Thiocapsa rosea: one gene and its partner. The protein of the gene in region 1 interacts with the protein of each later gene in a pairwise test. Links are inferred from orthologs where the notes say so. Each region holds a gene or a part of one and is shown on either strand. Other genes may lie near its edges.

Region 1 (4,029 bases):
CCGGTCGGTATCTTGACGCCTTCGGGCGTGTTGTCTTTGGTGGGCTGATCACTCATCGAGGGTCTTCTCGGTTGCGAGCAGCGCATCGATCTCGCGCGCGAAGTGCCGGAGCGGCTCTCCCAACGCGGTCGCATCGTCCTCGGCATGTAGGGTGATGTTCACGTAGGTTCGCCCGAAGCTCATGTCCGGATAGATGCCGACGCGCTCCGAGAGGCTCGCCGCCCGATCCAGGAAATCGCGGGTAGCCTCGTAATCGGCAAACTCCAGGCGGCGTTCGAGGCGTACGGGACGCTGACGCTCGGTCCAGCCTTGATTCATGACGGGGATCCCTTAAAAGTAGGCACGTTCCGAGGGGTCACGATAGCGCGGGACTCCGAGCGAGGCCAGCCAGTCATCGATCTCGCGAGCGTGAGCGGACTCCTCGTTCAGGAGTGCCTCGAAGAAGTCACCGTTCTCCCGATCCCCGACGCGTCGACAGAAGATCACCGCCTCGCGATAGAGGGCGACGATCTCGGATTCGAGCACCGCGTCTTGAAGAAGCAGTTCGACCAGAGTGCGCGCGACGCCGGCCGGACGCAGTTGCGATCCGTTCGGCGCAACGCCCAACGCCAACATCCGCTGGATGATGCGCTCGGCATGCTGCATCTCTTCGACCGTTTCCTCGCGTAGACGGACCGCCGCCTCCGGCAAGCCCCAGGCCTCGGCGAGTGAGGCCTGGGTCATGTACTGCTGGACTGCGGACAGCTCCAAGCTCAAGGCGCGACCGAGATAGCCAAGGGTACGAGGATGAATGCGTGCGTGTCTCATGCTTCAACCTAGATTCAACCCCTTGCCGCCGGTATCGAGCGGCTCATGGCTGAACGCCGCTTGATCAGTCGGCGGCCGCCGGCAGGGTGCGGTTCAGGATCGGCTCGACCTCGCGGTGCGGACGGGCAATGATGTGCGCGGCGACCAGACCGTCGCCGACACGCTCGCAGGCATCCGCACCGGCACGCACCGCGGCGTTCACCGCACCCGTCTCGCCGCGCACCAGCACGGTCACGTAGCCGCCGCCGACGAACTCGCGTCCGATCAGGCGCACCTCGGCGGCCTTGGTCATGGCATCCGCCGCTTCGATTGCGGGCACCAGTCCGCGCGTCTCGATCATCCCCAATGCAATCCCGTAGCTTTCACTGGCCATCTGTGCTCTCCAATCTTAAGTGTCGTGTTGATCGTTGATTAAGTGTGTCGCGATTTGCTCTCGGCGGGTGGTTATCGGCTGTCAGCTGTCAGCTATCAGCTATCAGCTATCAGCCTCCAGCCTCCAGCCTCCAGCCTCCAGCCTCCAGCCTCCAGCTTTCAGCCTTCAGCCCCCAGCTTTCAGCCTCCAGCTGATTGCTCCTCGCGTATTGCTGACCTTGAATTAGTCGACGGCCGGGCCGCCGACGGGGAGGATCGGCTCGACCTCGCGGTGCGGGCGGGCGATGATGTGGGCCGCGACCAGGCCGTCGCCGACGCGCTCGCAGGCATCCGCACCGGCACGCACCGCGGCGTTCACCGCGCCCGTCTCGCCGCGTACCAGCACGGTCACGTAGCCCCCGCCGACGAACTCGCGCCCGATCAGGCGCACCTCGGCGGCCTTGGTCATGGCGTCCGCCGCTTCGATGGCGGGGACCAGTCCACGGGTCTCGATCATCCCGAGCGCGATTCCGAATTTTTCGTTTGCCATCGTTCGTGTCTCCTCTGTGTACCAAGTCGCCGCGGGCGATGCTGCCCGATCATCTTCAATCCGGATTCAAGGCCGTCCGCCGGTGCGGACAGCGACAGCGGATCCGCTGTCGCTCAAAGGGCCGGCGGATGCACTCAGGCCGCCTTCGCGGCGAGGGCCGCGGTCGGCCGAGCCGCCGCTACGTCATGCGCCTCCCAGTGATCGATAATCCCGCCGATCGTCAAATCGGTCAGGATGGCGGCGTTGCCCATCGCATAACGCGCCGCCGAGCCGCTGACCACGAAGACCCAGTCGCCGGGTCGGGCGTCCACCGGGTCGGTGGCGACGTACTGCTTGCCTTTCGTGTCCTGCAGCAGCCGCAGATCCCAGTGCCCGAGCCCGGTGATCCGGTGCGTGCAGACCAGCGATCCGATCACCTGCCTGATCTCCATCAGCCTGCACCTCGCGGCCCGGCGGCCTCCGTCTCGGGCGGCCAATGATCGATAATGCCGACGATGGTCAGATCGCTCGGATACTCCTTGCTGCCGGCCGCCTCGCGCGCCGCGGAGCTGCCGACACAGATCACCCAGTCACCCGGTACGCAGCCGACCGCATCGACCGCAACCTGTTGTGTGCTCCCGTCGCGCACCACCAAGAGATGCTTGTGCTCGAATCCCGGGATCCGGTTGGTCGAGACCAGCGGGCGCTCCACCTGACAGATCTTCATCAGTGGCCTCCCGCCGTCGGGGCGGTCAGCGAGCATCCGACGACCTCGATGCCGGCGCCCGCGTCGCTGTCGCGCACGACGAGCAATCGGTGAAGCAGGCCCCGGTCTGCCAGATCGGCAAATCGGCCGGCGAGCGCGGCATCGAGCCGCCGGCAGCGTGTCACCGCGCGCTCGCGCGCACCCGGTACACCGCCGTGATAATCAAAGCGGATGACGATCGGGATCGGCAGACCGCGCGAGACATTCAGTCCGCTGAAGATCTTGCGCCCGACGTCCAGATCCGCGGCCCCTTCCTCGACCGTGTACAGGTAGGCGAAGTAGGTCAGGTTGCGCAGCTGGATCTCCTCGAACCCGATGCCGACACCCATGAAATGCTCGGCGTGACCCACATCCGCATAGTGGCCGCCGTGCACCTGGCGCACATAGTCGATCTGCGACAGGTTGTTCTCGATCAGCCGTGCGACCAGCCGGAGCATGCCCGGATCGGCGCTTGCCGGTGCGTGCGCCTTGACCAGCTCGGCGACCCGAGCGCGCGCCGCGGTCGGCTCCAGGTCACGCGTGATCGCGTGGACCTTGAGCGCATCGACCGACTGCGTCAGGTCCATGTGGCCCTCGCCGTCGGGCACGTGGACCCGGATCGCGTCCGTGTCCGTGTCCAAGCCGATCAGCAGCAGCGCCACCGAGGCACCGCAGCAGAAACCGTTCTCGACCGATTGGCGGAACGCCAGAAGCCGATCCAAGGCGCCCTGCGCCGCCGCCGCATCGTCCGATCCGTGGGCCGCGCAGCCCTGATGATGCGGATCGACCGAGCTGTAGTGATAGATCACCGACTTGAGATAGCGGGTCGGTGCATCCGCGGTGTTCGGTATCCCTTCACGGAATCGCCCGAGCTCGACCTCGCCCCACTTGGAGACCGTGTTCTCGACATCGAACAATCCGCCGGCGTAGGGCTTGCGCCGCACCGCGCCGCAGGGCAAACGCAGCACGTAGCTGATCGCGTGGGCCAAGCGCCCGTCTGCACAGGGCGTGACATCCAGCTGATGGAAGCCGCAGTCCTGGAGGAAACGGTCGAAGTCTCGGATCTCGTGCCCGCCGAGCGGGTCGTTCGCGAAGAAGTCATCCGTCATCCGACGGTAGGTCTCGAACACGCACCAGGCGAACAGACGCCGCAGATCGAGCTGGGTGACCCAAGCATCCGCGAGCATGTGCTCGGGCAGGTCGAAGCCCAACGCGTCCCGGGCGATCGACTGGGCCTGCCGCTCGAAGTCGGACGCGTGCTGGAGTGCCGAGATCCGCTTGAGCACGGGTACGATCCGATCGAACGCCGTCTTGATCCGCTCCTCGTAGCGCTGCAACCTCGCGTTGCCGTCGCGGTCGGTCAGCGGGTGTTGCCCGCTCGGATCCCGAGCCTGTCGGGGTTCCGCTGCCGGAACGACGGCCCGCTTGGGCTGGCGTGCCGAGCGCTTGGCGGCATCGGCGCCGGCTGTGCGAGACGGAGGCCGCGGACGCATCCGTTGACCCCGAGCCTGCGTCGACGGCTCGGTCGTGGCCGGTGTGGGCTTAGCCGATTCGGCCGTCACCGGCTCCGGCGTCGCTGCGGGCGCACCGGAACCGG
Region 2 (2,826 bases), 300 kb from region 1 along the record:
AGGACGATATTCAGCTCTAGGACCTCGTGGCTGTCCTCCTGTTCGTATTTGACGGAGACGGCGTTCATGTCGACCTCCACGTACTTGCGGATCACCTCGAGGATCTCCTGCTGAAGCTGCGGAAGATACGAGGGTCGGCCACGTTGCGTGCGATCGTGGGCCACCAGGATCTGCAGCCGCTCCTTGGCTACACTTGCAGAGCCCTTCGGTCGCGAGGAGCGGAAGTAGTCGAGTAAGCCCATAGGTCAGCCTCTGAAAAAGCGCTTCAGGAAGCCCTTCTTCTCCACGTGGAGAAAACGGTGCGGCACCTCGTCGCCCAAATAGCGAGCAACCGTATCGGCATACGCCTTGCCGGCATCGCTCTCCCGATCGAGGACCACGGGGACGCCGGAGTTGGATGCGGTGAGGACGGATTTCGACTCCGGAATGACGCCGATCAAGGTCAGCGACAGGATCTCCTGCACGTCGTCCACACTCAACATCTCGCCCTTCTCGACCCGCGCCGGATCGTAGCGCGTGAGCAGCAGAAACTCGCGGATCGGCTCTTCGTTCGACTCCGCTCGACGCGATCTGCTCGACAGGATACCCAACATGCGATCGGAGTCACGCACCGAGGACACCTCGGGATTGGTCACCACGATGGCATCGTCGGCGTAATACATGGCCATGGTGGCGCCGTGCTCGATGCCGGCCGGCGAGTCGCAGACGATGAAGTCGTAACCGTGGGCCAGCTCCTCGAGCACTCGGCCCACGCCCTCCTTGGTCAGTGCATCCTTGTCGCGCGTCTGAGAGGCCGGCAGCACATAGAGGTTGTCGCAACGCTTGTCGCGGATCAGGGCCTGGTTGAGGTTGGCCTCCTGATTGATGACATTGACGAAATCGTAGACGACACGGCGCTCGCAACCCATGATGAGATCCAGGTTGCGCAAGCCCACATCGAAATCGATGACAACCGTGCGATGACCGCGTTGTGCTAATCCCATAGCCAACGCGGCGGACGTGGTCGTTTTGCCGACCCCGCCCTTGCCCGAGGTGATCACAATAATTCTCGCCAAAGTAGCCGCCTCCAAAATGGGATGGTCCGTCGCCCAACCCTGCGTCGGGTCAAAGTTTTTCGATCCTGAGAATCTTCTGGTCCAAATAGATCTGGACGGGAACGCCGCGCAATTCCATCGGGATGTTCTCGCTCACCCGGTAATGCCCCGCAACCGAGACCAGCTCGGCCTGGAGATCCTGGCAAAAGATCCGCGCATCCGTGTTGCCTTTCATGCCGGCCAGTGCACGACCGCGCAGCGGGCCGTAGACATGGATATTGCCGTCGGCCATCAGCTCGGCACCCGAGCTTACCGCGGCGATGATGGACAGATCCCCACCGGCGGCGTAGACCCGTTGCCCGGAGCGCACCGGGCGGGTCACCAGGGTGAAGGCTGCACCGGCGCCTGCACGCGGCGTTGGCGCGGGCTCGGCCTGCTGCACCGACGGAGCAGCCGCGGCGGGCGCGCTCGGCGCGGGCTCCTCGGGCGCGACGCTGCGCTCGGCGCGGGTCGCACGGGTCTCGTGCTCGCCGAGGATCGCCAGCTCCATCGCCTCCGCGGCCTCGTTCTGGGCCTTGTTGCCGCCACGTACGCCGAAGGGAATCATCCCGTAGCCGCGCAGCAGGCCGACCAAGAGCGGAAACTCGACCTCGCCACCCCCTTCGGGAAAGGCGCTCAGATCGATCACGACGGGCGTATTGCGAAAAAACTCCGGCGCCTGCTCGACCCGGGCACCGAGTTCGGCGGCGACCGCCTCGATGTCGGCCTCGAGCAGACGAATGATCGGCAGCGTGAAACCGGCCGCCTTGAGCTCGAAGACGGCGGGGCGATCCCCGACAGACGTGCGTTGATACCCTGCCATTTTGCTGCTTTCGGGGCAAACGCCCGCCGATCTCCGCTGGAATGAATCAAAAGAATCAAAAGGCCGCCGTTCATCGACGACGTCCGGTTCCGGGTCCTAGTGCAGCACGGCCGATGTGTCGAGACCATTCGTTGTCGTTGTCGTTGTCGACCATCGATTACGACAACGACAACGACAACGACAACGACAACGAAAATGATCACTCGGGATCTTTGCTCAGCTCCAATCGCCGTGACGCGACGTGCCCTGCTACATCGATCAGCCCGGCGGCCACTGCATGGGACGCCCGCCCAGGATGTGCAGGTGCAGGTGATACACCGTCTGCCCGGCGCCCGCGTTGCAGTTGATCAAGGTCCGGTAGCCGCTGGCGGCGATCCCCTCCTGCTCGGCGATCTTGGCCGCGGCCAGGAACAGCTTGCCGATCAGCTCGGCGTCCTCGGGCTGCACCGCGTTCAGGGTTGGGATCGGCTTGCGCGGGATCACCAGGATATGTGTCGGCGCTTGCGGGTGAAGGTCTCGGAAAGCGACCAGGTCGTCGTCTTCATAGACGATGTCGGCCGAGACTTCGCCTGAGGCGATCTTGCCGAAAATGGTATCAGACATCGTTGCGATCCGCTCCGTTATGAGACCAGTGGTGTCAGAGTCGGCGCCGACCGTTGAAGGCCAACGCCAGCGTGCCGCCGTCCAGATATTCGAGCTCTCCGCCCAGCGGAACACCGTGGGCGATGCGGGTCGCGCTGACCCCGTGCCGATCGGCGGACTCGGCGATGAAGTGCGCTGTCGCACTCCCCTCCACGGTCGGGCTGATGGCGAGGATCACCTCGCGCACCTCCCCGCCCGATAGACGCGCGTCGAGCAGGTCCAGGCCCAGCTCCTCCGGGCCGATCCCGTCGAGCGGCGAGAGCCGCCCGCCGAGCACGAAATAGAGTC

What was found. The genes of interacting proteins can lie anywhere in the genome.
Region 2: the proteins of BDD21_RS11570 (region 1) and minC interact in binary tests that used the Escherichia coli proteins (3 or more experiments, as listed by UniProt). The link is inferred for Thiocapsa rosea from one-to-one orthologs.

The regions. Positions count from the first base shown.
Region 1 is NZ_RBXL01000001.1:2,617,615-2,621,643, forward strand. What follows is about bases 492-3,490. They hold BDD21_RS11570 (carboxysome peptide B), read right to left. Parts: upstream 2,140-3,490; coding sequence 1,843-2,139; downstream 492-1,842. Other genes in these bases: BDD21_RS11555 (ferritin-like domain-containing protein), read right to left, coding at 492-807; csoS1 (alpha-carboxysome major shell protein CsoS1), read right to left, coding at 872-1,180; csoS1 (alpha-carboxysome major shell protein CsoS1), read right to left, coding at 1,403-1,708; csoS4 (alpha-carboxysome shell vertex protein CsoS4), read right to left, coding at 2,139-2,414; BDD21_RS11580 (carboxysome shell carbonic anhydrase), read right to left, coding at 2,414-3,490. Outside these bases: BDD21_RS11545 (hypothetical protein), read left to right, coding at 1-48; BDD21_RS11550 (4a-hydroxytetrahydrobiopterin dehydratase), read right to left, coding at 49-318; more of BDD21_RS11555, read right to left, coding at 331-491; more of BDD21_RS11580, read right to left, coding at 3,491-4,029. UniProt on the Escherichia coli protein: Probably forms vertices in the bacterial microcompartment (BMC) dedicated to ethanolamine degradation. It may be involved in transporting positively charged molecules into and out of the BMC.
Region 2 is NZ_RBXL01000001.1:2,913,170-2,915,995, reverse strand. It holds minC (septum site-determining protein MinC), read right to left. Parts: upstream 1,897-2,826; coding sequence 1,105-1,896; downstream 1-1,104. Other genes in the region: recR (recombination mediator RecR), read right to left, coding at 2,534-2,826; BDD21_RS12910 (histidine triad nucleotide-binding protein), read right to left, coding at 2,155-2,499; minD (septum site-determining protein MinD), read right to left, coding at 246-1,055; minE (cell division topological specificity factor MinE), read right to left, coding at 1-242. UniProt on the Escherichia coli protein: Cell division inhibitor that blocks the formation of polar Z ring septums. Rapidly oscillates between the poles of the cell to destabilize FtsZ filaments that have formed before they mature into polar Z rings. Prevents FtsZ polymerization.